3 linked regions of the Pararhizobium sp. A13 genome follow. The protein of the gene in region 2 interacts with the protein of the main gene of each other region in a pairwise test. Links are inferred from orthologs where the notes say so. Each region holds a gene or a part of one and is shown on either strand. Other genes may lie near its edges.

What was found. The genes of interacting proteins can lie anywhere in the genome.
Region 1: the proteins of dnaQ (region 2) and dnaE interact in binary tests that used the Escherichia coli proteins (3 or more experiments, as listed by UniProt). The link is inferred for Pararhizobium sp. A13 from one-to-one orthologs.
Region 3: the proteins of dnaQ (region 2) and dnaN interact in binary tests that used the Escherichia coli proteins (3 or more experiments, as listed by UniProt). The link is inferred for Pararhizobium sp. A13 from one-to-one orthologs.

The regions. Positions count from the first base shown.
Region 1 is NZ_CP149510.1:2,701,710-2,707,955, reverse strand. The notes cover bases 2,161-6,246. They hold dnaE (DNA polymerase III subunit alpha), read right to left. Parts: upstream 5,868-6,246; coding sequence 2,361-5,867; downstream 2,161-2,360. Other genes in these bases: WI754_RS13285 (L,D-transpeptidase family protein), read left to right, coding at 2,161-2,341. Also shown: WI754_RS13290 (DNA polymerase IV), read left to right, coding at 1-1,011; more of WI754_RS13285, read left to right, coding at 1,109-2,160. UniProt on the Escherichia coli protein: DNA polymerase III is a complex, multichain enzyme responsible for most of the replicative synthesis in bacteria. This DNA polymerase also exhibits 3' to 5' exonuclease activity. The alpha chain is the DNA polymerase catalytic subunit.
Region 2 is NZ_CP149510.1:977,588-984,906, reverse strand. What follows is about bases 2,105-5,104. They hold dnaQ (DNA polymerase III subunit epsilon), read right to left. Parts: upstream 3,959-5,104; coding sequence 3,251-3,958; downstream 2,105-3,250. Other genes in these bases: WI754_RS04650 (shikimate dehydrogenase), read right to left, coding at 4,548-5,104; coaE (dephospho-CoA kinase), read right to left, coding at 3,958-4,551; secB (protein-export chaperone SecB), read left to right, coding at 2,705-3,196; WI754_RS04670 (FxsA family protein), read left to right, coding at 2,115-2,627. Also shown: WI754_RS04685 (Smr/MutS family protein), read right to left, coding at 1-163; WI754_RS04680 (murein transglycosylase A), read right to left, coding at 150-1,265; WI754_RS04675 (Tim44/TimA family putative adaptor protein), read right to left, coding at 1,278-1,976; more of WI754_RS04650, read right to left, coding at 5,105-5,408; WI754_RS04645 (Maf-like protein), read right to left, coding at 5,401-6,000; WI754_RS04640 (pyruvate, water dikinase regulatory protein), read right to left, coding at 6,032-6,856; hemE (uroporphyrinogen decarboxylase), read left to right, coding at 7,261-7,319. UniProt on the Escherichia coli protein: DNA polymerase III is a complex, multichain enzyme responsible for most of the replicative synthesis in bacteria. The epsilon subunit contain the editing function and is a proofreading 3'-5' exonuclease.
Region 3 is NZ_CP149510.1:1,409,727-1,414,766, forward strand. The notes cover bases 1-2,880. They hold dnaN (DNA polymerase III subunit beta), read left to right. Parts: upstream 1-821; coding sequence 822-1,940; downstream 1,941-2,880. Other genes in these bases: rsmI (16S rRNA (cytidine(1402)-2'-O)-methyltransferase), read right to left, coding at 1-561; pmtA (phospholipid N-methyltransferase PmtA), read left to right, coding at 2,203-2,805; WI754_RS06800 (histidine phosphatase family protein), read left to right, coding at 2,814-2,880. Also shown: more of WI754_RS06800, read left to right, coding at 2,881-3,404; pyrF (orotidine-5'-phosphate decarboxylase), read left to right, coding at 3,407-4,099; WI754_RS06810 (right-handed parallel beta-helix repeat-containing protein), read right to left, coding at 4,100-5,040. UniProt on the Escherichia coli protein: Confers DNA tethering and processivity to DNA polymerases and other proteins. Acts as a clamp, forming a ring around DNA (a reaction catalyzed by the clamp-loading complex) which diffuses in an ATP-independent manner freely and bidirectionally along dsDNA.

The sequences.
Region 1 (6,246 bases), 1.7 Mb from region 2 along the record:
GCGATGCCCATGTTCAAGGCGCTGGAGGCCTGCCCGCAGGCCATCGTCATCAAGCCGGACATGGAAAAATATGTCCGGGTCGGGCGTGAAGTGCGCACGCTGATGCAGGAGCTGACGCCCCTCGTGCAACCGCTTTCGATCGACGAAGCCTTCCTTGAGCTCAAGGGAACGGAGCGGCTGCATCACGATCCCCCTGCCCGGACGCTTGCAAAATTCGCCCGCCGCGTCGAACAGGAGATCGGTATCACCGTCTCGGTCGGCCTCTCCTATTGCAAGTTCCTCGCCAAGGTCGCCTCCGACTTGCAGAAGCCGCGCGGCTTTTCGGTCATCGGCGCTGCCGAGGCTTTGGACTTCTTGAGGGAGAAGCCAGTCACGCTGATCTGGGGTGTCGGCAAGGCCTTTGCCACGACGCTGGAGCGCGACGGCATCCGCACCATAGGCCAGTTGCAGACGATGGAAGAAACTGAGCTGATGAAGCGCTATGGCACGATGGGCCAGCGCCTCTATCGTCTCTCGCGTGGCCAGGACGAGCGCACGGTGGAAATCAACGGTGAAGCGAAAAGCGTTTCGTCGGAAACCACCTTCAACGACGATCTCTGCGACTATGACGCCCTGGTTTCGCATCTGCGCCGGCTGAGCGAGCAGGTGGCGCATCGGCTGAGGAAAGCCGATATCGCCGGCCAGACCGTCGTGCTGAAGCTGAAGACCGCCGACTTCAAGATCCGGACACGCAACCGCCGCCTCGACAGCCCGACCCGGCTGGCCGACCGCATCTTCCGCACCGGCATGCAGCTTCTCGACAGGGAAACCGACGGCACGAAATTCCGCCTGATCGGCATCGGCGTCAGCGATCTCTCCGACACCGGCCTTGCCGACCCGCCCGACCTTGTGGATGCCCAGGCGACGCGCCGCGCGGCGGCGGAAGCGGCGATCAACGTGCTGCGCGACAAGTTCGGCAAGGCGACGGTCGAGACCGGCTACACGTTCGGCAAGGGCCGGCGCGGAAAATAGCCAATGCAACTCTGCGCGTGTTCCAGCCGGAACAGCAAAGTTTCTTTAAATCTCTCAGGCTAGGGTCATCGTTCGTTGAATGCGTCCGGATGTATCCATGGTTTTGCGTCTTACATTTGGCATCGGCCTTGCTCTCGCCATGTCCGCCAGCACCGTGCTTGCGGCCGGCGCACAGGCCCCGCTGCAGATCGTCGTCTCCAAGGACCAGCAGTCGCTCGTCGTCTATGATGGCGACACGGTGGTTGCGACCTCCAACGTCTCGACCGGCAAGGCCGGTCATTCGACGCCGACCGGCATCTTCTCCATTCTGGAAAAGCGCCGCTTCCACAGGTCGAACATCTATTCGGACGCACCGATGCCCTTCATGCAGCGCCTGACCTGGTCGGGCATCGCTCTGCATGCGTCGAATCACGTTCCGGACTATCCTGCCTCGCACGGCTGTGTGCGCCTGCCGGACGATTTCGCCAAACAGTTGTTCAAGATGACCGAGCGCGGCCTGCATGTGCTGATCTCCGATCGCCAGCTGACGCCGGTTGCCATTGCCGATCCCTTCCTCTTTCAGCCGGCAGTCGTAGAACCCGTTTTGCTTTCGGATGTCACGCTGCGGCCCAGCGTCTCGCAGGTTCATATGAAAACGGTTGAAGTCGCCACGATTCAGGCGGAACCGGCCCAAACGGCGGCGGTCGAAACCGGACGGGAACCGCCGATCCGCATGCTGATTACCCATCGCGGCCAGCGGGAAATCACGCACGATGTCCAGACGCTGCTCAATCAACTCGGCTATGCCGCCGGAATCCCGGACGGCTATGCGGGCATGCAGACCGTGGAGGCCATCAAGGCCTTCCAGACGGCGGAAAAGCTCGCCATCGACGGCAGGATGACGCCCGCCTTTGTGGAAGCCCTCTATGCCAAGGCCGGCAAGGGCAAGCCGCCGAACGGCCAGCTTCTCGTTCGTCGCAATTTCGAGCCGTTGTTCGAAACGTCCGTGGTGATCGCGCAGTCCGAGATCGCGCTCGGCACGCATTTCCTGCAGTTCCAGAACATCGACACCTCGACCGGCAAGGGCGAGTGGTTCGCCATGACGCTCGACAACGCCCTGCCCGGCCCGATGAAGAAACGGCTGGGCATCACCCTGGAAGAGGATGCGATGGCGTTCAATGCCGTCCAGCGCACGATGGGCCGCATCACCATTCCGGACGATACACGCCAGCGGATCAACCAGCTGCTGACCGAGGGATCGTCGCTGACCATATCCGACATGGGCCTTGGACAGGAAACCGGCGACGGCACGGATTTCGTGACGATCACGCACGTGGCGCCGAAATCCTGAGCCGCATTGCGGCTTTCCGTTACACCAGTTCGACGTCGATCACGCCGGGCGCTGTTCGGAGCGCGGCTGCGATCTCGACCGAGATCCGGTATTTCTCGCTGAGCTCCACCTCGATCTCGCGCTGGCCATTGTCCTTGATGACGATGAAGGACACCAGGCCGTCGCCGCGCATGTTCAGATGTGTAGCGACGGAGCGCAGGGGGCCGGAATCGCGGACATAGACCCTGAGCGCCTTCTGCAGCTGCAGCGAGCGCTCCTCCAGAGATTGCAGCGTCTGGATGCGCAAGCCAATGCCTTCGGGCCGCTCTTCGGCCTGTACGGTCATCACCAGCGATTTGCCTGGCTCCAGCAGGTCGCGATACTGGTTGAGCGCCTCGGAAAAGAGCACCGCCTCGAACTGGCCGGTGGAATCGGAGAACGCGATAATGCCCATCTTGTTGCCGGTGCGGGTCTTGCGTTCCTGCTTGGAGGTCACTGTTCCCGCAAGCCGGCCGGCGGTCGCGCCTTTTTTCACGGAGGCAGCAAAATCGGCAAAGGTCTGGACGCGAATCTTGGCGAGCAGGTCGTTATAGGTGTCGAGCGGATGGGCGGAGAGATAGAAGCCCAGCACCTGGAACTCGCGGTGCAGCTTTTCCGACGCCAGCCAGGGCGCATAGGCCGGCAGGCTGATCTTTTCTGGCCCGGTGGCTGCGCCTGCTCCGAACATGTCGCTCTGGCCGCTGACCTTGTTCGCCTGGGCGATCTGCGCAAAACCGAGGATGCGGTCGAGACCACCCACGAGTTCGGCGCGGTCGTAGCCGAAACAATCGAAGGCGCCGGCGCAGATCAGGCTTTCGAAGACGCGGCGGTTGAGAAGCTTCGGATCGATCCGGAGGCAGAAGTCCTCGAGACTTGCGAAGGGTTCGTCGCCGCGCACCTCGACGATGTGATCGACCGCTGCCTCGCCGACACCCTTGATGGCGGCCAGCGAGTAGTAGATGCGGTTGTCACCCGTCTCGAACCGTCGGAACGACGACTGGACCGACGGCGGGATGACGGCGATACCAAGGCGCGCCGCATCCTGACGGAAATCGTTGATCTTGTCGGTGTTCGACATGTCGAGCGTCATCGACGCTGCCAGAAACTCGACCGGATAATGCGCCTTCAGATAGGCGGTCTGATAGGAGACGATAGCATAGGCAGCCGCGTGCGACTTGTTGAAGCCGTAGTTGGCGAACTTGGCCAGAAGATCGAAGATCATGTCAGACTGCGCCTTGGACACACCGTTGGCGACGGCGCCGTCGACGAAACGGGCGCGCTGCTTGTCCATCTCCTCCTTGATCTTCTTGCCCATGGCGCGGCGCAGAAGGTCGGCTTCGCCGAGCGAATAGCCCGACAGCACCTGGGCGATCTGCATCACCTGTTCCTGATAGACGATAACGCCCTGCGTCTCCTTCAAGAGGTAATCGATCTTCGGATGGATCGATTCGATCTCCTCCTCGCCATGCTTGCGGGCGTTGTAGACCGGGATGTTTTCCATCGGACCCGGACGATACAGCGCCACGAGCGCAATGATGTCCTCGATGCAGTCCGGCCGCATGCCGATCAGGGCCTTGCGCATGCCGGCACTTTCCACCTGAAACACGCCGACCGTGTCGCCCTTCGACAGCATCTCGTAGGTTTTCTGGTCGTCGAGCGGCAGCGCTTCGAGCTTGACCTCGATGTCGCGCTTCTTGATGAAATCGACAGCGACTTTAAGCACCGTCAGCGTCTTCAGGCCGAGGAAGTCGAACTTGACGAGACCGGCCTGCTCGACCCATTTCATGTTGAACTGGGTGACCGGCATGTCCGAGCGCGGATCGCGGTACATCGGCACCAGCTGCGACAGCGGCCGGTCGCCAATGACGATGCCGGCGGCATGGGTGGACGCGTGGCGGTAGAGACCCTCGATCTTCTGGGCGATATCGAGCAGGCGGCCGATCACCGGTTCCTTGTCGACCTCTTCCTGGAAGCGCGGCTCCTCCTCGATCGCCTTCGACAAAGGTGTCGGATTGGCCGGATTGTTCGGCACGAGCTTGCAGATCTTGTCGACCTGGCCATAGGGCATTTCGAGAACGCGGCCGACGTCGCGTAGGGCGGCGCGCGCCTGCAGCGATCCGAAGGTGATGATCTGCGCCACCTGCTCGCGGCCATACTTGCGCTGGACGTAGCGGATCACCTCTTCGCGGCGGTCCTGGCAGAAATCGATGTCGAAGTCGGGCATCGAGACGCGGTCCGGATTGAGGAAGCGTTCGAACAGCAGCGAGAAACGCAGGGGATCGACGTCGGTGATGGTCAGCGCATAGGCGACCAGCGATCCCGCCCCCGAGCCGCGGCCCGGGCCGACCGGGATATCCTGAAGCTTTGCCCATTTGATGAAGTCGGCAACGATCAGGAAGTAACCCGGGAACTTCATCTTCTCAATGACGCTGAGCTCGAAGTCGAGCCGCTCGCGATAGTCCGCCTCGGTGTAGCCGGGGGAAAGTCCAAGCTTCTGCAGCCGGTCTTCCAGTCCCTCGACGGCCTGGCGGCGCAGTTCCAGCGCCTCGGCGCGCTCGGCTTCCTTCGGATCATCGGATGCGCCGGTGAAGCGCGGCAGGATCGGTCCGCGCGTCTTCAAGACAAACGCGCAGCGCCTGGCGATCTCGATCGTGTTTTCCAGAGCTTCCGGCAGATCGGCAAACAAAGCCGCCATGTCCTTGCGGCTTTTCAGGTAGTGATCCGGCGTCAGGCGGAAGCGGCTGTCATCCGACACCATCGCATTGTGCGCGACAGCCATCAGCGCGTCATGCGCCTCGAATTCGGCCGGCGACGGAAAGAACGGCTCGTTGGTCGCCACCAGCGGCAGATCGAGCTTGTAGGCAAGATCGATGATCCGCCCTTCGTGGCGGCGGTCGTATTTGCCGTGACGCTGAAGCTCGACGTAAAGGCGGTTGCCGAACAAAGCGGCCAGCGTTTTCAACCGCGTCTCAGCCAGAGCTGCATGACCCGATTTCAGGGCCATGTCGACCGGTCCACCCGACGCGCCGGTGAGCGCAATCAACCCCTCCGTCCCGCCTTCCTGCAGCCAGGACAGCGCAATGCGGACTGACTGGTTGCCTTCGCCGCCGAGATAGGCGCGGCTGACGATATCGACGAGACGGACATAGCCGGCATCCGTCGCCGCGATCAGCACGATCGCCGGAAGTTTCGCCAAGTGCTGCGCGTGTCCGCGCTTGTCGCCTTCGGCCTCATCCTCCATGTCGATCGACAGCTGGCAGCCGATCAGGGGCTGCAGGCCATCGTCCATGCATTTCTGCGAGAATTCGAGCGCTGCAAACAGATTGTTGGTATCGGCGATGCCGATCGCCGGCTGACCGTCTGCAACGGCCTTGCCGATGATCTTCTTGATCGGTAAAGCGCCTTCGAGCAGCGAGAATGCCGAATGAACGCGAAGATGAACGAATTGCGGCGACGCGTTGCCTGAAACGCTGCTATCCTGTCGCTTGTCGCCTGTTGCGTCCGCCATTTGCGCACCCCGATTCCCGTGAGGGCTCAGGATATCCTGTTTCCGTCTTTCGATGTCCAGATTTCATCTGGCAGCTGCGGGCTTTTCCCGGCCATCCGCCGTTTGTCCACAGGGACGAAAGCCTGAAGCAACTGGCTGCGAAAAAATCACATGCCCATAACGATGATCGAAAAGCTGGCCACGAACATGGCGATCGAGGCGAAAGCAGCGAGGTCCCGAATAAAGTCAGTCATTTGAAGGCTCCTTTTTCGTTATGTTCTTTTTATGTTCTATTTATGTTCGCGCGTCAAGCAGCAGTTTGGAAGTTGTCCGCGGAGGGAAATGGCATGGTAAACATTTCCTCTCTCCGGATTTCGAGGCATCTGGACGTCTTCCGATT
Region 2 (7,319 bases):
ACTTGCCTTCCCCGATCGGCGGTGCCGCCGGCTTTTCAGGTTCCAGCGCCGGCTCTTCGAATTCGGCAAGCTCGTCCATTCGGCCGGGCAGCGGACGGGTGGTGCGAGCGACCTTGCCCCACAATATCCGATCCTCGCTGGTAAGCTTCTTATCCCTGGCCATGGTCGTATCTTGCCGCCGCGGCCTTCGGAATGAAAATGAAAAAGTCGGCGTCGTTGCGCACGGCACCAGCCAGGTGCCCGGCTTCGTCACCCGAGCCGGTAAAGATATCGCCGCGCGCGGGGCCGACGATCGCCGATCCCGTGTCGAGCGCCAGCATCAGCCGGCGAAACGGCCGGCCGCCATCGATGGACTTCAGGCTGTCGCTCGAGATGAAGAAGGGAACGCCGAAGGTATGAATGAGCCGGTCGACCGCAAGCGAGCGGCCGGGCTCCAACGCCACCTTGGCCGCCGCCACCGGACCGAGACCGGTATCATCAACCGCCGCCTCACGGAAGAAGATGAAGGATCGGTTGTGCCAGAGCACCTCGTCAGCCTCATCCGGATGTTCGTCCAGCCATTGCCGGATCGTTTGCATCGAGACGGTCGCCGCATCGATCTTGCCCCGCTCGATCAGCAGCTTTCCGGTCGCGGAAAAATAATGCCCGGTCTTCGCCGCATAGGTGACGCGCTTCATCGACCCGTCGGGAAAGACAAGCCGGGCCGCCCCTTGCACGTGGGCGAAGAAAACATCGACCTTGGATTTGGCATAGGCGATCTCCAGTCCGCGCCCGGCAAGAAAGCCCTGCTCGATCGCCTTGCGATCCGGATATTCGCCAATGGCGCCATCCTTCAACTGGCCGAAGGCAAAATAAGGATCCATGCCGATGGGCCGATTGCTATCGTCGACGTCAACAAGATCATCCGGACGACGGTAGAAGGGAAAGCGAAATGTCTTGTCCGGCGTCGTGCTGACCAGAACCTCGGGTTCATAGAATGCCGTCACGAAACCGGGCCTGCCGTCCCTGCGGACGATCTTGAACGGGACAAAGTGATCTTCGAAGAAAGCCCGAGCTGCGTCTGCGGTCCGTATCTCGACGGTCGAGGCCGCCCCATAAGCCTGCATCAGGTCGGCGGACGAGACACCGAGCGAACCCGTCTTGTGTGGTTTGACCGTCGCGACATGATGGCGACAGCGCTCAAGGGCGCCAAGCAACGGCAGCGGATTGTCGTCGCGCCAACCGGGGAGGCCGGAAAAATCGACCCGCTGCAAATCGAAATCCATCGCCGGTCCCGATCAGTTTTCGGATTCGGTGGCGATCAGCTTCCAATTCGGATCGCGCGAGCGGCTGTCGCGGGCAAACGTCCAGAGGTCGTTGACTTCAGAGACGGCCTCAGCGTCTCCATCGATGATGGCACCGGATTTGTCGTAGGTCGCGGAAATCAGCTGGCTGATGATGCGCAGCGTGATGTTGGCTTCACTGTCCTTGATCTCGGCATGCACCATGTCGGCCTTCTCGATGCCAACGAAGGTGGATTTGACGACTTCACCCTTGCTTTCGCGCTCGGAAATCGCCGCATCGAAACCTTCATAGACCTCCCGGGACAGAAGACCCTTGAGCGTCTTTCGGTCGCCGTCGGCAAACGCCATGACGATCATTTCGTAGGCCATCTTGGCACCGTTGACGAACTCCTGCGGGTCGAAATTCGGATCGGCATCGCTCATGCGGCGCAGCGCGTCGTTGAGCGGCGTTCCAGCCTTGGTGAAGGCATCGATATCGGCATAGCGTGAAATGTCCTCTCCGGCGCCGTCGCGGCGGGGGAGCTGCACGACCTTCCCGGTTGCTTCCGGGCCTTGGGCCGCCTCGCGGGGCGAATAGGGATCAACGGGCGGACGTTCGTTTCCAGTCCTCTTGCCCAGCACGCTGCGCAACTGGAGGAAGATGATCACCGCGGCGACCAGGAAAAACAATGTGATGAAGTCGAAAGAGCCCATTTCCACCCAGAACCGCTGTTAACATGCCGTGCAATCATCCCATATAGTCTGCATGGCACGATCATTCAAACGACTATATCACTTCTTTGCAATTGCCGGTCCAACGGGGACAGGCTGCTTTCACATTAAGTGGACACCATGCGTTCTCTGATCATTCCGCTGCTTTTTCTTTTGATGCCGCTTGCGGAGATCGCCGCCTTCATTTTCGTCGGCCGCGAAGTCGGCGTCGGCGTGACGTTGCTGCTGGTGCTGGCAAGCGCGATCGCCGGCGCCGTTCTCTTGCGCATCCAGGGCTTCGGCGTGCTCAGGAAAATTCAGCAGGCCTCGCAGACCGGCACCGACCCCGGACGGCAGCTCGTGCATGGCGTGATGATCGTGATCGCTGCATTCCTGCTGATCATTCCCGGCTTCATCAGCGATGTTATCGGGCTGCTCCTTTTCATTCCGGCCGTCAGGGATCTCGGCTGGTCGCTGATCAAGAACCGTCTGACGATCGTGACGACAGGTGGCATGGGTGGATTTTCGCGCGGACCGGACCCCGCCCGCGGGTCACCATCCGGCCCGCAGGTCATCGACCTCGACGAAGACGAATTTTCCCGTACCGATGGCCGCGGCCGCACCGATCCGAACGAGCGCGACCGCCTGAAGTAAGAGGCGCTCCGGGTTGTAAGCCCTGAAGCGAAGTGCTAGATGGCCTCACCAAATTCATGTCCGAAGGAAAAGGCCTTATGACCGATACCTCATCCACCCCAAATGGCGGCGCTGCAGAGAGCCCGTCCCTGAACATCCTGGCGCAGTACATCAAGGACCTTTCGTTTGAAAATCCGGGTGCGCCGCGTTCGCTTCAGGCCCGCGACAAGGCTCCGTCGATCAACATCAATGTCAACGTCAACGCCAATCCGCTGTCGGATGCGGAGTTCGACGTCGTGCTGACGCTGAATGCCGAAGCCAAGGATGGCGACAAGATGCTGTTCAACGTCGAACTCGCCTATGGCGGCGTCTTCCGCGTCACCGGCTTCCCGCAGGAGCATATGCTGCCGCTGCTCTTCATCGAATGCCCGCGCCTGCTGTTCCCGTTTGCCCGCCAGATCGTTTCCGACGCGACCCGCAACGGCGGCTTCCCGCCGCTGATGATCGACCCGATCGATTTTGCCCAGATGTTCACCCAGCGCATGGCTGAAGAGAAAGTCCGGGCACAGGTCTCCGCCAACACGAACTGACCCGGTTCTCGTAGAATATGATTTAAATGATGCCCGGTCTTCGACCGGGCATTTTCATGTGGCGGACTCGTATCTTACCCAGATGGCCTTTACACCCATTTTAGCGACGAGCGCCGCATGCGCTTCGATTTCCTCGATACTCAAACGGGGCGCAAGCGGTCGCGGCCTTTGCCCGGCGACGACAATGATATCGTCGATTTCAACCGCCTGGCCGCCGCGGCTCTCACCGGAGAGCAGGCCGAACGCCGCCTGCCGACCACCGATCATCTCGATATAGACTTCCGCCAAAAGCTCGGAGTCGAGCAGCGCGCCGTGCTTGGTGCGGTGCGAATTGTCTATCCCATAACGCCGGCAGAGCGCATCGAGCGAGTTTGGGCCCATCGGGTGCTTGCGACGGGCAAGCGCCAGCGTGTCCGTCACCAGGTCATTGGCAATCGCCGGCAGGCCGAGCCGGGCAAACTCGGCGTTCATGAAGCCCATGTCAAAGGTCGCGTTGTGGGCCACCCAGCGGGCGTCGCCGAAAAATTCGAGCAGTTCGGTGACGACGCCGGCAAAGTCCGGCTTGTCCTTGAGGAACTCGTCCGAGATGCCGTGGACCGCCAGAGCGTCGGGATGCACCTTCCGGTCGCCGGGATTGATGTAGACATGAAATGTCCGCCCGGTTGGAAAATGATTGTCGAGTTCGATGCCACCGATTTCGATGACGCGGTCCTGCCTGTTGTCGAGACCCGTCGTTTCCGTATCGAAGATGATTTCGCGCATCATGGCCTCTTCTGGCTGGTCACCTGCCGGACGATGTCCGCGACTTGGGCGCGGGTCGAATCAAGCTCACCACTGGTATCGATGATGTAATCCGCTTTCGCACGTTTTTCCGCATCGGGAACCTGGCGGGAGAGAATGAGTGCGAATTTTTCCTCCGTCATCCCCGGCCTTTTCATCACCCGCTCCTTCTGGATCTCCGGATCGCAGGTGACAATCACCACCGCATCGACCCGGTTTTCCGCCTTCGTCTCGAACAACAGCGGGATGTCGAGCAGGACGAGCGGAGATTTTTCTGCACGGTGACGCGCGAGGAACTCCTGTTCCACCTGGCGCACGAGCGGATGAACAATGGCTTCGAGCGTCTTGAACAGCGCCGGATTTTCAGACAGCTGCCGGGACAGCTCCTTCCTGTCGACCACGCCCGCCAACGTTGCTCCTGGAAATGCCGCCTCGATCGCCGCGACCGCCGCGCCCCGATAGAGCGCATGCACGGCGGCATCGGCGTCGTTCACGGGCACACCGAGATCCGCGAACATTTGCGCGGCGGTCGTTTTGCCCATGCCGATCGATCCTGTCAGCCCTAGAATGATCATGCGTGTCGCGCCATGTCGTCGATGATGATCTGCCGCAGTGTCGCATCGACCTGCGGTCTCTTGCCAAACCATTTTTCAAATCCGGGCACTGCCTGATGCAAAAGCATGCCGAGACCATCGACGATCGCAAAACCCTGTATCTCCGCCTGCTGCAGGATCGGCGTCTTCAAAGGGACATAGACAATATCCGTCACGACGCTGCCGGACCGCATCACCGTAAAGTCGATGTCGGGCGCCTCCGATCCGTCCATACCGAGAGACGTGGTGTTGATGAAAAGGCCGGCGTCTTTCATCACCTCCGGCAGAGCCTCCATCGGCTGCGCATGAACCGCCGGGCCGAACCGGTCGGCCAGTTCCTGTGCCCGGGCTTGCGTGCGATTGACCACATGGATGGTCTTGACGCCGCGATCACGCACCGCCTGGATGACCGCCCGGCTGGCGCCGCCGGCGCCGAGAACGATCGCGGTGTCGCATCGATCCCAGCCGGCAGAGCGCTCATCGAGGTTCGCCGTGAACCCATGCCCGTCCGTATTGGTCGCATGTACCAACCTATCCTCGACCCACAAGGTATTGGAAGCGCCGAGTTCGGTGCTCAACGTGTCCGGCCGGTCGGAAAGGGCGAAGGCCATTTCCTTGTGAGGGATGGTGACATTGCCGCCGATGAAACCGGACTGGCCGTTCCTGAGCGACGCGATGAAAGCCGGAAAATCTTGCGCGGCGACTTCATGCGCCCGGTAGCTTCCTTCCAGGCCGAGCTGCTTCAGCCAATAGCTATGGATCAAGGGCGAGCGGGAATGCTTCACGGGATAACCCGTGACGAAGGCATGGTTAACAAATGTTTCACGTGAATCACGCATCGATCACTCGCAAATCCCTCAGTTTCGCCAGAAGCGGCAGCATGGGCAGACCGAGGATCGTGAAATAGTCACCCTCAATTCTCTCGAAGAGCTGAATGCCCTCCCCCTCGAGCTGGTAGGCGCCGACGCTCGACAGCGCTTTTGGCCCGACGCGCTCGAGATGCCGCTCGATGAAGCCGGCGTCCAGTTTCCGAACGGTCATCCGGGCTGAGGACACATGTTTCCAAAGGATATCCCTGCCCAGCGTCAACACAATCGCGCTGTTCAGCTGGTGGGTGTGGCCAGACAGCGAAACAAGATGGTCGCGCGCCTCGGCCATAGCTCGCGGTTTGTGATAGACACGCTGGCCGAGCGACATGGTCTGGTCCGAGCCTATTATAATGTCTTCAGGAAAAGCCTCGCCGACATTTCTTGCTTTCGCCTCGGCAAGAATGAGCGCGACCTCTTCCGGTGAGGAATGCTGCTCCTCTACCTGATGTTCGATCTCGCGCTCGTCGATCTCGGCCGCCCTCGCCTGAAAGCGTATGCCGGCATTCTCCAAAAGCATGCGCCGGAAGGGGCTCGCCGAAGCGAGGACAAGAGAGCCTGCCATTGTCTTCATATCCTGATTGACCGGACTCGCCTTAGCGCAGCCGCGGTCTCAGGGCAACAATTGCCGCCGCCGTTTCCTCGATGGACCGGCGGGTCACATCGATCATCGGCCAGTTGTTGCGGGTGCAGAGCGAACGCGCATACTTCAACTCCTCCGCGATGGACGCCCGATCAACATATTCGTCCGCCCGAAAATTGTTGGATGCGGTTCCAAGCACGCGGTTTTCCCGGACCTGAGAAATCCGGTCAACGGTGGCGATCAGTCCGACCACCAGAGGCTTGGTCGCCTCCATCAACCGATCCGGCAGCGGGACGCCGGGCACGATCGGGATATTGGCGGTCTTGATGCCACGATTGGCGAGATAGATGCTGGTGGGCGTTTTCGAGGTCCGGCTGATGCCGACCAGCACGACATCGGCATCGTTGAAATCGGCCGGCATCTGGCCGTCATCATGATCCATCGTGAAATTGAGCGCATCGATGCGTGCGAAATAATCGGCGTCCATCACATGCTGCGCGCCGGACCGCCGCCGCGATGTCGCGCCGAGATAGGACTGGAAGAGATCGATGATCGGGTCGAGCACCGAGACACACGGCAGCCCCATCTCCTTGCAGGTCGCATCGATGATGTCGGCCAATTCCCGATCGACGACCGTATAGAGCACGATCCCCGGCGCACCATCGACCGCGGCCATCACCTGCATCAGCTGCTTGCGGTTCCTGATCAGGGGATAGACGTGCTCGAGCGCATGCGAGGACTGAAATTGCGCGGCCGCGGCCCTGCCCGCTGCGATCAGCGTCTCACCGGTCGAATCGGAGATCAGATGCAGGTGGAAATAGTTTTTATGGTTCTCCACGCTATTCTCCGGAGGTTGTTGATAAACCGGGACAGCGACAGCTAAGGGCCGCCGCTTTTCAAAGGCAAGGGGAAAACCGGCGAGTTATTCACAATCCGGATTCTTGGGAAGCCGATTTTCAGCCCTTGTGGACAAGACTCATAGTTGGACAAAATGTCACGTTCATCCACCGTTTGTCCACATCGAACCGCGGGCGGCGATCAAGACCCAAGGATTTGAATCCTTGTTTGTTTTCTGGATTATCCCCACTTGCGAGGAAATGATCGCGAAAGCAATTCAATTATCCTTTTAGACGGCAGCGAATGTGGAAAGAGACCGGATGGCTTTTAATCCTTGATAGTCACCGACTCTAAGAAATAGAAACCTTAGATATATGATTTCTTTTATATTGGGAGAACGTTTCCGTGACCGCGAAAAGCCGCAAGGTGCTACAGGTGTTGAAGGGTGAAACCCTGTCACCTCC
Region 3 (5,040 bases), 430 kb from region 2 along the record:
CATCAGCGTCGCGGGAACGGTGGCGAGTTCCGCAAGCCTGTCGCGGCGAGCCTTGTCCTTGGAGGGCAGGAAGCCCGCGAAGAGAAAAGCATCGTTGGGAAGGCCCGAGCCGACCAGCGCAGCAAGCGGCGCGGAAGCGCCTGGGATCGGAACAACGCGATGACCAGCCTCGATGGCGATCTGGCCGAGCCGATAGCCGGGATCGGAGACCAGCGGCGTGCCCGCATCGGAGACGAGAGCGACGGATTTGCCCTCGTCAAGCGCGGAGAGCAGTTTCGGCCCGACCTCGTTGGCATTGTGCTCGTGATAGGCATAAGGCCGGTTGACGATGCCATAGCGGTCGAGCAGCACGCGGGTGACGCGGGTGTCCTCGCAGGCAAGCACGTCGGCGCCGGCCAGCGTTTCGAGCGCGCGAAGTGTGATGTCGGAAAGATTGCCGATCGGGGTGGCGACAAGATAGAGCGCCGGTTCCAGCGGGCGGGCGGGCACAGTGACATTGTGCAGCCGGTAGCTCTTGTGCTTCTCGTTTGCCAGTGTTTCGCCCGATGCCTGCTTTTCCAAAATTGCGTACCCTTAATACCGCTATCCGCCGTCAAGCCGGCGTCTGATCTTTATGGGTGAGCGGTCGCGCTTCGGCAAGAGCGGCGAATTCCGGCCGTGGCGAACATTACTGGGGTCCGGCCGCCGTTACCCCTTGCTTTTCACAGCTTGTTTCTGCCATTTTGCCTGTCCACATCTTTCCCGTCCGAAAGCGGGCACTTTTAAAAGTTCAAGCCGGGAGGCGCGGCCCGCCCGGCGATGGTTGAAAGCGGTAGCATCCCATGCGCATTACTCTCGAGCGGTCCAATCTCCTGAAGTCGCTGAACCACGTTCACCGCGTGGTCGAGCGGCGCAACACCATTCCAATCCTCTCGAACGTGCTCTTGCGCTCCGATGGTGCCAGCCTCGAAATGAAGGCGACCGACCTCGATTTGGAAATCACCGAAGCGACGCCGGCACAGGTGGAGCAGGCTGGCGCGACGACGGTTCCGGCGCATCTACTCTATGACATTGTGCGCAAGCTGCCGGACGGCTCCGAGGTCCTGCTGGCGACCAATGCCGAAGGTACGGCGATGACGGTCGCCTCCGGCCGCTCGAAATTCTCGCTGCAGTGCCTGCCGCAGTCCGATTTCCCGGATCTCACCGCCGGAACGTTCACAAATAGCTTCCGCATCAAGGCCACCGATCTGAAGATGCTGATCGATCGCACCCAGTTCGCGATCTCGACGGAAGAAACCCGCTACTATCTGAACGGCATCTATATCCACACGATCGAAAGCAAGGGCCAGCTCAAGCTGCGCGCTGTTGCGACCGACGGCCACCGTCTCGCCCGCGCCGACCTGGAAGCGCCGGCCGGTTCCGAAGGCATGCCGGGCATCATCATCCCGCGCAAGACCGTCAGCGAGCTGCAGAAGCTGGTCGACAATCCGGATGTGGTTGTCACGGTCGAGGTCTCGGATGCCAAGATCCGGCTCACCATCGGCTCGATTATCATGACCTCGAAGCTGATCGACGGCACCTTCCCCGACTATCAGCGCGTCATTCCTACCAATAACGACAAGGAACTGAAGATCGATTGCCAGTCCTTCGCCCAGGCCGTCGACCGCGTGTCCACGATCTCCTCGGAGCGCGGCCGTGCCGTCAAGCTGGCCCTTTCCGACGGGCAATTGACGCTGACCGTCAACAACCCGGATTCGGGAAGTGCGACAGAAGAACTGCCGGTCGGCTATGATAGCGATCCTCTGGAAATCGGCTTCAACGCCAAATATCTGCTCGATATCACCGCGCAGCTTTCCGGCACCGACGCCGTCTTCATGCTCGCCGATCCCGGCTCGCCGACGCTCGTCCGCGACATGGCAGGCGACGACGCGCTCTATGTTCTGATGCCGATGCGCGTCTAGGCCTCACCATCTCAGGTCTGAAGCGACGACCGGACCAGTCTCCGGCCGTTGTCATTTCTGATTGAAGGGCACTCGTTGGTAGCAAGACCATCGCAGCCTTTTTCCGCGCTGGCGGGCAAGTCAGCTGTTGGCATGTTGATTTAGTGACGCGAAACGACTTGTTTTTGTCGCAGTCAGCGACACATAATCAAGTCGTAATTGAAGACGCTGCGCTGCAACGACATGATGTACTGTTCCGGGCGCGGGCGACGTAGTGGTGGAGATGCGTATGAATTTTCGTCTGAAAGAGCGTCTTGGCAAGAAATTCGACGAGGAAATTCGTTTCTTCAAGGGATGGCGGAGCAACATGAAGGCAGTCGGCTCGATTGTGCCGACATCTGGAATAACCGCCCGACGAATGGCAAGTGTCGTCAATCCGCATTCGGGCCTTCCCGTTCTCGAGCTTGGCCCCGGCACCGGCGTCATCACCAAGGCGATCTTGCAGAAGGGCGTGCAGCCGCAGAACCTGGTCTCGGTCGAGTTCTCCACCGATTTCTTTCAGCATCTCGTCAAGGCCTATCCCGGCGTCGATTTCATCAATGGCGACGCCTTCGATCTCGAAAAGACGCTGGGCGCGCGCAAGGACCAGACGTTCGACAGCGTCGTTTCCGCCGTGCCGCTTCTGAACTTTCCGATGCATATGCGTGTATCGCTGATCGAGGATCTGTTGTCGCGCATTCCCGTCGGTCGTCCGGTCGTCCAGATTTCCTACGGCCCGCTGTCGCCGGTCGTCGCCATGCCGGATCGCTATCAGATCTCCCACTATGACTTCGTCGTGCGCAACATTCCGCCCGCGCAATTGTGGGTCTACCGCAAAACCCATTGAGGGCTCCGGTGTTCGGCATCTACGTCACACATCCGCAGGTCCGTATCGACCCGGATGTGCCGGTTCCGTGCTGGGGATTGTCCGAGCTTGGCACAGCCCGATCGGAGATGGCCGCGCGATGCGGTTGGGCAAGACAGCTCACGCGCATTCTGTCGAGCGACGAGACCAAGGCGCTTGAAACCGCGGTAATTCTCGCAAGGCCGGTCGGCATCGACATCGAGGTGCTGGAACATGCGGGCGAGAACGATCGGTCTGCCACTGGCTTTCTGGCACCCGATGAGTTCGAAAAGGCGGCAGACTGGTTTTTCGCCAATCCCGATCAGAGTTTTCACGGCTGGGAGCGTGCCGTCGACGCTCAAGCCCGTATTGTTTCCACGGTTTCGTCCGTGCTCGATAGGCACGATCCGTCGAGGCCGATCGCCTTCGTCGGCCACGGCGGTGTCGGCACGCTCTTGAAATGCCATCTCGCCGGCCTGCCCATCGCGCGCAGCCATGACCAGCCGGGCGGTGGCGGCAATCTCTTTGCGTTTGCCCTTGCGGACCGGTCCCTTGCATGCGATTGGAGGCCGTTTGAGCTCTGGCAAGGATGGCAACAATGACTGTGACCGCGCGCGACCGGCTGATCGTCGGCCTTGATATCCCCACCATCGGCGAAGCCGAGACGATCGTCAAAACGCTCGGTGACGATGTGCTGTTCTACAAGATCGGCTATCAGCTGGCCTTTGCCGGCGGGCTCGAATTCGCCCGCCATCTTGCCAGCGACGGCAAGAAGGTCTTTCTCGACATGAAACTGCTCGATATCGACAACACCGTTGCCAAGGGCGTCGAGAACATTGTCAAGATGGGCATGTCGATGCTGACGCTGCACGCCTATCCAAAGGCGATGAAGGCGGCCGTCGAGGCGGCGCGCGGCTCGGACCTCTGCCTGCTTGGCGTCACCGTGCTGACCTCGATGGATGCGCAGGACGTCATCGACGCCGGCTACCAGCTTGACTCGCAAGCCCTGGTGCTTCGCCGCGCCGAACAGGCACGGGCGGCCGGCATGGGTGGTATCGTCTGCTCGGCCGAGGAAGCCTCGGCGGTGCGCAAGATCGTCGGTCCCGACATGGCGATCGTCACCCCCGGCATCCGTCCGGCCGGCAGCGACAGGGGCGATCAGAAGCGGGTGATGACCCCGGCCGATGCGCTTTCCGCCGGATCGAGCCACCTCGTCGTCGCCCGCCCCATCGTCAAGGCCGCCGATCCCAGGGCTGCAGCGCTTGCCATTCTCGATGAAATGACAGGCGCGCTCTGACTATTCGGCGTTGCCTGTGATCACATTGCTCGGATCGGAGTTGCGAATGAGGGATGCCCCGCCACGGATCAGGCGGTTGCCCGTCACCGTGTTGAACTGCGCGAAATCGAGGGAACTGAGACTGCTGCCAAAGGGATAGGCGGGATTTCGGAAACAGTAGCGCTGGGCGCCATTGCGTGAGTTGAGCCAGACGGCGGGCTTGGCCAGGAAAGCCATCCGATAGGTGAACGTGTTGCCGGAAATCGTGTTGTGCTGAGGCTTCTGGTGCCGGATCGTCCCGCCCTCGCCGCAGTTGCGATAAAGAAAAACGCCGCCGCCGGCCGGATTATCGAAGATGTTTGCGGTAATCACATTGTCAGCGGAGCCGTCGATGGCGATCTGTTCACGTCCGCTCTCGACAGCAAACCGGTTCCCGCTGATCGTGTTTCGCGCCGATTCGGCATCGAGATAGAGGGCTGGTCCATTGCTCTCGCCGGCCAATACGGATTTTTCCAACCGTGTCCCGGTCACCCCGGGACCGACATAGAGCGGAACCCTGCCATCCGCGACAATCGTCAAGCCGGACAGCGCGATACGGGAGGGGGCCGCGGCCTGGGCATGGGCCGTATGATCGGCGTTCAGCGACGACAGGCGCACCTCTTTTGCCTGGCCGTTGGTGCCCAGTCCCTGCAGGCGCAACGCGCCGTTGATGGTGCAGTTGCGCACTGTGACGCCCGAGGGTGCGCTCCAGTCGGCCCCCTTGCCTTTCGTGGAGCGGATGAGCACCGTCGGCTTGCCGAAGTTGATTGTCCCGCGCGATCCGTCAAGCGTCGCGCCCCTGCAATCGAGTGTCACGCCAGACGCCGCTGCGCCGGAGAAGATGAGGCGCTTGGTGATGATGTCTGTGGGCTTGAGCGTCAGGTCGCAACGGACCTCGACCTGTGCGTCCTGTTTCGTTGCCG